2 regions of the Candidatus Electronema sp. TJ genome follow, and region 1 is predicted to be linked to the other one. Evidence: riboswitches for the same ligand, from Rfam matches in the RefSeq annotation. Region 1 holds a riboswitch; the other holds the start of a gene.
The links. A riboswitch is a leader RNA that binds a small molecule or an ion and turns the genes downstream of it on or off. The one in region 1 is predicted to bind cobalamin.
Positions count from the first base shown of each region.

Region 2: linked by a shared signal. The riboswitch ahead of ACNKID_RS02480 (energy-coupling factor ABC transporter permease) and the one ahead of thiC (phosphomethylpyrimidine synthase ThiC) in region 1 are both predicted to bind cobalamin.

Region 1 is NZ_JBLWEP010000010.1:9,531-13,940, forward strand. It holds gene ACNKID_RS01575 (LL-diaminopimelate aminotransferase) at 7-1,230, opposite strand; cobalamin riboswitch at 1,798-1,969, shown strand; gene thiC (phosphomethylpyrimidine synthase ThiC) at 2,057-3,415, shown strand; tRNA gene ACNKID_RS01585 (tRNA-Ile) at 3,469-3,545, shown strand; gene ACNKID_RS01590 (Nif3-like dinuclear metal center hexameric protein) at 3,725-4,410, shown strand, end outside.
Region 2 is NZ_JBLWEP010000017.1:8,800-13,209, reverse strand. It holds gene ACNKID_RS02490 (choice-of-anchor Q domain-containing protein) at 1-858, shown strand, start outside; gene ACNKID_RS02485 (choice-of-anchor Q domain-containing protein) at 937-1,944, shown strand; gene ACNKID_RS02480 (energy-coupling factor ABC transporter permease) at 2,021-2,674, opposite strand; cobalamin riboswitch at 2,838-3,061, opposite strand; gene ACNKID_RS02475 (UbiX family flavin prenyltransferase) at 3,084-3,650, opposite strand; gene ACNKID_RS02470 (glycosyltransferase) at 3,647-4,410, opposite strand, start outside.

The DNA.
Region 1 (4,410 bases):
GCAGGCTTAGCGCAAGGCCGCTTTGATCCGCTCCAAGGCTTGGGCCACGTTCTCGCGGGAGTTGAAGGCGGAGAGCCGGATGTAACCCTGTCCGCATTTGCCGAAGCCTGCGCCTGGCGTGCAGACCACTCCCGCCTTGTTCAGCAGCAGGTCAAAGAATTCCCACGAGTCCTTGCCGCAGCGGATCCAGACATAGGGCGCGTTGGCAGCTCCGACATACTCATAGCCCAGCTCCTTCATGGCTGCCGCGATCAGGTCGGCATTCTCCAGATAGCCGCTGATCAAGGCTTTGCACTGGGCCTTGCCTTCCTCTGAGTACACCGCCTCGGCAGCCCGCTGCACCGGATAGGACACGCCGTTGAACTTGGTGGAGTGGCGGCGGTTCCAGAGCGGATGAATAAGCTGCCTGCCGCCCTTGCTGTCATAGGCGGCGCATTCCTTCGGCACCACCGTGTACGCGCAGCGGGTGCCGGTGAAGCCTGCGCTTTTCGAGAAGGAGCGGAACTCGATGGCCACTTCCCGCGCCCCTTCAATCTCGTAGATGGAGTGCGGCAGGGACTCGTCGCGGATGAAGGACTCGTAGGCCGCGTCAAAGAGGATGAGGGCCTTGTTCGCCTTGGCGTAGTCCACCCACTGCTTCAGCTCGTCCTTGCTGACCGTTGCGCCGGTAGGATTGTTGGGGAAGCAGAGATAGATCAAATCCACCGGCTCTTTCGGCAGGGCAGGCACGTAGTTGTTTTCCGCTGTGGAATCCAAATACACCAAGCCCTGATAGCGGCCGTCAGCAAACGCGCCGGTGCGTCCGGCCATGACATTGGTGTCAAGATAGACCGGATAGACCGGGTCAGGAAGAGCCACCCGCGCATCGGTGCTGAACAGCTCTTGAATGTTGCCGGTGTCGCATTTCGCCCCGTCAGAGATGAATATCTCGTCCGCGCTGATCTCCGCGCCGCGAGCTTGGAAGTCGTGCTTGGCGATGGCCTCGCGCAAGAAGGCGTAGCCCTGCTCCGGGCCGTAGCCCCGGAAGCTGCTGTCCGCCGCCATCTCATCCACAGCCTTGTGAAACGCGGCGATGCAGGCAGCTGGCAAGGCCCTGGTCACGTCGCCAATACCGAGGCGGATGATATTCTTATCTGGGTGGGCTTGCTGGAAGGCGGCCACACGGCGGGCGATATCTGCAAAAAGGTACGAAGCCTGAAGCTTCAGGTAGTGCTCGTTGATCTTCAGCATGGCAGTCCGGTGTTTGTATTGACAGGCCCTTGACGGTGCGCGATGAGTTGGAAGAGTGCTGGATATTACCTGATATGGGCGAAAAGTCAAGCTGCTGGGCAGGAAGCGCGGCTGGCTGGCAAAAAAGTCTGAAGAGAAGAAGTCTTCAGAGAGATGCTGGTGTTCAATCACGTCAGCAGAGAACATTCCGCAGCGCGGCAGGCGGCTTCCGCTCCATGCTGTGTTGTAGATTTTTTCGATGCTGGCATGGAGAAATTCTCGATGCCAGCATGGAGTGAATTTCGATGCTAGCATGGAGAAATTCTCGATGCTAGCATGGAGTGAATTTCAATGCTAGCATGGAGACATGCTCCATGCCAGCATGGAGCCACCCTCGAACGTAGCATGGAGCACCTCTCCATGCTAGCATTGACTTTTCCTTCATGCTGGCATGGAGCGGAAGCTTGGCCCTGATGCACACATGAACGGCTGGCTGCTTTGAGGGGATTTCTCTGTTGACTTTGGGGGATGCGCGTTGTAAACAGCAGGCTGATCAGAAACAATGCTTGGAGGCTCGGAGGTTCATCACATTGCAAATGACACTTCAGTGAACGGAACACGGTGCGATTCCGTGGCATTCCCGATGCTGTGACCCCGGAAACGCCTGTTCAGCGCGTTGCGGCCACTGTCTCTTTGCAGACGGGAAGGCCGCTGGACAGGAGGGGAAGCCAGAAGACGAGCTGAAGTTTGTTCAACAGGATTGGAACGCGATGGCAAAGGGTTCCGGAGAGCGTATGCTCTGCCGGGCCTCATTGTTCCCGGCAGGGTGCAAACAATGAGGTTGAGCATGAAAACCCAATTGGAAGCGGCCCGCGAGGGCATCATCACTGCGCAGATCAGCACTGTGGCCCAGAACGAGGGGCTTGCGCCGGAGCTGGTCAGAACCCGCGTGGCTGCGGGCGAAATCGTCATTCTCAGCCATCCGAAGCGGCCTCAGCAGGAGGCGGTCGGCATTGGCATGGGCCTGCGGACGAAAGTCAACGCCTCCATCGGCACCTCGTCCGACATCTGCGACCTCGCCCTTGAAGTGCGCAAGGCGCGGATTGCCGAAGAAGAAGGCGCGGACACCCTGATGGAGCTGTCAGCGGCAGGCGATTTGGACGCGATCCGCCGCAATGTGCTGGCGGCGACGCGGCTGCCAGCAGGCACGGTGCCGCTGTATCAGGCATTTCGGGAAGCTGCGCTGAGCCATCGCAATCCGGGCAAGCTCGACCCGGAGCAGCTGTTCGAGATCATAGAGCGGCAGCTTGCCGACGGCATCAGCTTCATGGCCATTCACTGCGGCATCAACCGCTGGACAATCGAACGTCTGCGCAAGCAGGGATACCGCTACGGCGGGCTGGTATCCAAAGGCGGCACCTTCATGGTTGCGTGGATGGACAGCACAGGCAAGGAGAATCCGCTCTACGAGCAATTTGACCGGGTCTGCGGCTTGATGAAGAAATACGATGCCGTGCTTTCGCTCGGCAACGGCATCCGCGCAGGAGCTATTCACGACAGCCATGACCGGGCCCAGGTGGCGGAGATGGTGATCAACTGCGAGCTGGCCGAGCTGGGGCGGAACATGGGCTGTCAAATGATGGTCGAAGGCCCAGGCCATGTGCCTTTGGATGAGATTGCCGCCAACATCCTGCTCGAAAAGCGAATGAGCGGCAACGCGCCCTATTATGTGCTCGGCCCTCTGCCCTTAGACAGCGGCGCAGGCTATGATCACATCAGCGCGGCCATCGGCGCGGCGCAGTCCGCCCGCCATGGCGCGGATCTCATCTGCTACATCACACCTGCGGAGCATCTTGCCTTGCCCAATGAGGAGGATGTCCGCCAAGGCATCCGCGCCGCCCGGCTGGCTGTGCGGGCGGGCGACATTGCCAAATATCCTGACCGCCGCAAGAACGAGAAGGCGGCGGCGAAAGCGCGGCGGGACATGCGCTGGACGGATTTGCATCAGCATCTGCTTTTCCCGGAGCTGGCCCGCGAGCTGCGCCAAAGCCGGATGCCGGAGTGCAGCGAGACCTGCACCATGTGCGGCGACTTCTGCGCCATGAAACAGGGCGCAGCGGTCTTTGGCAAAGATATTGCCGGGGATAAGAGCTGCGCTGGTCTGGACGGCCGCCCTGCTGAAAAACCGAGTTCTGCCGTTTTTTGATTGACCTGCGCGGCTTGGCTGGTAATATATGCGGTGTGTTTTGCGTTGCGTGAGGGCCTATAGCTCAGTTGGCTAGAGCCACCGGCTCATAACCGGTCTGTCCCTGGTTCGAGTCCAGGTAGGCCCACCAATCTGGCGGCAGGACAGTCTCCTGCCTTGATGAATTCATCCACGGCGCGGCGGTCTTTTGAATCCAAACATCTGTTTTTGGAATTCTTGCTGGTATAGAATCTGTTTTCAGGCAGCGGCGCAGAAGTCATAACCCCTGAAGAGGCGCATCCGGCTCTGGATGCGCCTCTTTTTCATTCCGTGGCAAACGTTCAGCAGTTTCTTGACATACTTGAGGACTCAGCTCCATCTGCCTTGGCGGCGGGCTGGGACAATGTCGGCCTGCTTGTCGGCAGCCCGCACAGCAACGTCAACGCCGTGCTGCTGGGTCTTGACCCCACGCTGGCGCTGATCACTGAGGCGAAGGTGCTTGCCGCCGACCTGATCATCACGCACCATCCGGCTATCTTTCACCCCTTGAAATGCCTGCGCACCGACCAGCCTGGCAGTGCTTTCCTTGCTGCCGCGCTGCGGGCGGGAATCAGCGTCATCAGCTGCCACACCAATTTTGACGCTGCGCCGGGCGGAGTCAGCGACACTCTGGCCGATGCCTTGGGCTTGATGGCAACTGCGCCGCTGGCGGCAGACAAAGCCGATCCCTGCTGCGGCACTGGGAGGATCGGTAGTCTGCCGGAGCCGCTCTCCGCTGAGGACTTTCTCGCCAAGCTGCGGGCGGCACTGCCCCTGCCTTGGCTGCTGGAGGCTGGGCCGCGCCCGGAGGCGGTGGCAAGAGCCGCCGTCTGCGGCGGCTCCTGCGCTGATCTGGCTGAAACAGCACTGGCCGTAGGCGCGGATGTGTTCATCACAGCGGAAGTCAAACATCATACCGCCCGCTGGGCTGAGGAAGCCGGGCTGTGGCTCTTGGACGGCGGTCATTTCGCCACGGA
Region 2 (4,410 bases), on a different contig from region 1:
TGCGTGGACAGCGGCGGCGCAGGCTCTGACACTATTGTTTTGAATACTGATGTAACGTTGGATAATCGGCTGATGGTGATGACCAGCGTGATCATCGAAGGAAACGGGCACACGATCACAGGCAACGCTGGAAAATCTGTCTTCTTTGTAGATTCAGGCCATACACTGACCTTGGACAATTTGACTATAAAAGGTGGCAAAAACGGCCTTGAATTTATCGACTCAAAAGCTGTTCTGAACAAGTCCACTGTAACCGGCCATTCAAACAGAGCAATTTCCACCTCACGCGGCAGCATGACTTTGAACAATTCAACCGTGAGCGGCAACCCAGGTACAGGACTTTATGGTGCTAATTGCGGCATTGTGCTGAACGGCGTAACAGTCAGCGGCAATGCGACAGGACTTTCAGCAAGCGGAGCCGTGGCGACCCTGCAAGGCTCTTTGATCAGCGGCAACAGCGGCTTTGACATCAAAGACTTCAACAGCACACAATGGCAGACCAACTTCAACCTCATCGGCAGCAGCAGCAAAAAAAATGCGGAATCCTTCAGTGAGACATTTCTGCTCAACAGCACCGATATTTCTGCGACCAGCGACGGCACAAATCCGACTGCGCTGAATGCGATTCTCAGTCCTCTGGCTAACAATGGCGGCCCAACCAAAACCCATGCCTTGCCTGTAGGGAGTCCAGCTGTTGATCTTGACGAAGGCTGCATTGTCGCTCTGTCTGAGGATCAGCGCGGCATCAGCAGGCCCTCAGGAAATGGCTGCGATGCTGGAGCTTTTGAGTTTGAGAGCGGCACCGCAGTGCAGCGCATCAATATGGAGCCTGTCTACAGGGTGCTGCTGCCGAACTGAGCGCGGCAGGATGGCACAAATTGTCTGTCCGCATCAGGAGGCGCAGATGGATTACTATATTCTTTCAAGGGGAACAGTATGAACACTGCATTGAAGGGACTGCTTTTTTCGACTGCGCTGCTGCTGGCGGCCAGCGCGGCGCAGGCCACAGTTGTTGTCGTGGATGCGGCAGGCAACTGCACCTTGCAGGAGGCGATGCAGTTCGTTCAAGGTATTGTGATAGAAACCAAATGTGTCGACAGCGGAGGAGGAGTCGATGCGGTGATCATGCTGGAGACCGATGCTGCATTGAGCGAATCCGCATGGGTGGATGAAGTGAACGTCACAATTGAAGGGCAGGGGCACACTGTTGCAGGCACATCTGCTATTTCGGCCTTCATTGTGTACAACAGAAGGCTCACATTAAACAATATCACTGTCACAGGCGGCAATGAGGGCATCGCAGTCAGAGAGACCGGCGCACTCACCCTGAACAACGCAACTGTGCGCGGCAATGCGGGCGACGGAATAGTCATCGGCGGCGGCGGCGCGACCCTGAACAATTCAACTGTGAGCGGCAACGGCGGCAAAGGGATCAGCAGCGGATTCGGCAGCATTATTTTGAAGAACTCCACGGTCAGCGGCAATGCTGTCGGCATCTATGCGTATAAGTCGTCTGTTTTCATGCAAAGCTCTTTGGTCAGCGGCAACAGCGGATTTGACATCGAAAACAATGCCTCCAGCTGGCTGGAAGGCGGCGGTTTCAACGTGCTCGGCCACAGCGGCAAGACAAATGCGGAAGCGTTCAGCAGCACATTCGCGCCAAACAGCACAGATGTTACGGCCACCAGCGACGGCTCGCGTCCGACTGCGCTGGCAGGGATCCTCAGTCCTCTGGCAGACAATGGCGGCCTGACGCAGACCCATGCCCTGCCTGCGGGCAGCCCGGCCATTGATCTTGACGAAGACTGCCTTGCCAACCTGTCTGCGGATCAGCGCGGCATCAGCAGGCCCTCAGGAAATGGCTGCGATGCCGGAGCCTTTGAGTTCGTCGCCGTTGTGCAGCACGTCAACATGGTGCCTGTCTACAAGCTGCTGCTGGACTGAGCGGCGGAGCAACAAAAAAGGGCTGACCCGAAGGCCAGCCCTTGCAATGCCGCCGCCGTTCTGGCGGCGTTTTGATTTACTGCGCAGCCAGACGCAGGCTGCGGACATCAAAGCAGCGGTCAACCAGCTTGTGCTCCTGCCAGCGTTTGAGCAGGCGCACCGCGCTCATGGTCACTACTGGCTCGATCAGCACGAGCGGCGCGTAGGCGGCGGCGAATTTCGCCCAGGCGAAGAACGGGGTCTCCGCCTCGCCGATCATCAGCCAGAAGCCGACCATCAGGGTCACGCCGCCGTAGTAGACCGCGTCCAGACGGACGATCTCCTGCCAGCTCATCTCGCGCCGCCCCTCGGCCAGCCGCTTGCCGACGCTGTGATGCACGGCCATCAGCGGCACGATCAGCGAAAGGCTGTTCACGGCCAGATGCATCAGGTCGCCCGGCTCGAAGAGCAGGCCTTGCAGCAGCAGTCCGAAGGCGAAGCCGTACAAGGCCGGGAAGTAGCCGAGGGTCAGGTAAATGGCCATGCCGCCGACAAAGTGCAGCTCGGACGGCCCGACCGGCATGTGGAAGGACTGCATGAAGAGCGAGAAGAACAGGGCCGCCAGCAGGGTGCGCAGCAGCACGGCAGGAGCGCGGAAAGCGCCCTTCAGATGCGCTGCCAGCAGAGCGGCGGCGGATGCGTTAGCCAAGGCCAGCTTGGCCGGGGCGATGAAGCCTGGTTCGATGTGCATGGTGCACCTCCGGGTGAGAATAGGTGATAAGCTGCCGGGCCGTCATGACACGGCAAGGTGATTGCGGCGGAGCAGCTGCGGAGGCGGGCGGGGGAGCGGGACAGGGACGGGAGGCTGCGGAGGCGGCTTCCCGGCGTGTGCCGATGCCGCCCGCCGCAGCATGTCAAGGCCGGACTGACAAGGCAGGTTTCCGGGCTTGCGCGCGGAGCTTCCGCAGAAGCTCCCTCTCCGCCGCCTTCCCAGCCTGAGGGGCCAGTGGCATGAGGGCGGAGATTGTGCGCGCCTACCGTTGCGGGGGCAGCGCCGGATTCGCCGCCAGGCGGCTGACCGGACTTCCCTTTCCTTGACAGTTGCGAAGCGCAGTCTACCCCGGAGCAGCGGCGCTGTCAAGAGGGCAGGGGAGGCGGAGTCAGCAGCCCTGCCAGCGCGGCAGGTCGTCGATGCGGATGCCCATCAGGCCGCAGAGCCGCCCGGCGAAATGCCGGGCCATCTCGCGCAGACTGGCGGGATGCAGGTAGAAGGCAGGCATGGGCGGGCAGATGATTGCGCCCGCGTCGTGCAGAGCGAGCATGTTGCGGAGATGGGTGCGGTTGAGCGGGGTCTCGCGCACTGCCAAGAGCAGCGGCCGCCGCTCTTTCAGGGTCACGTCCGCAGCCCGGTGGATGAGGTTGCCGGAGCATCCTGCGGCTAACGCGCCCAAGGTGCCGACGGTGCAGGGCAGAATGAGCATGGCCTCGTACAAGGCGGAGCCGGAGGCGGGCAGGGCGGTGAAGTCATCTGCGGCAAACCAGCGGCTGATGCCGGGCAGCTCGTCCGGCGAGAGGTTCTCTTCCAGCCGCAGCACCTTTCTCCCGGAATCGGAGATGACAGCGTGCACCTCGATGTCCTGCGTGGCGAGCAGATCCAGCAAGGCTGTGACGTAGATCATGCCGGTGGCGCCGGTGATGCCGAGGAGGATGCGGCGGGGCGGGATCACGGCAGGTGCACGCCGTGGCGGCTGTAGACGCTGAGGATGTTCTCCACCATCCGCTTCAAGCCGTATTTGGCCGCGATGTCCTGCCGCTGAAGCCGCACGGCTTCCTCGTCGCGCTCTAAGTTCCCGGCCAGATCCAGCAGGGCCTGCCGGGCTGCGGCCACGTCGCCGTAGTCCACCAAGCGGTGCCTGCGGACGAACTCCAGCGGCTCAAGGATGGAGGGCGTGCGGCAGGCGAGCAGCGGCAGGCCGTAGAGCAGGCCCTGGATGAAGGACTGGGAGATGCCCTCGGTCTCGTAGGAGGAGAAGAAGATCAGGTCCATGGCCGAGAAGTAGCGTTCCGGGTCCTCGCGGTGGCCGGTGAGGATGAATCGCTCCTGCGCTCCGGCCTTGGTGATGGCCTCCTCCAGCAGGGCGCGGCCATTGCCGCCGCCGACGATCATGAACTTGAACTGCTCCGGCAGGGCCGCCGCTGTCCGGGCGATGAACTCATGGCCCTTGTAGTGGCGGAGAAAGGCGACGTTGCCGATTAGCACGTCTGTGTCAGCGATGCCGCAGCTGCGCCGCACTTCCTCGCGGTCGCGGGCGGAGAAGCGGAAGCGCTCCTCATCAATCCCTGTGGACTGCGTCACGATCTTCCGGCGCGGCACGCCCTGCCCGGCCAGCTGGTTGGTGATGGCCTCGCTGCACGCGAAGATGACATGCGGAAAGGCGCGGTAGCTGAAGGAGGAGGAGACCGGCTCCAGCACATGCCGGGTGCGGG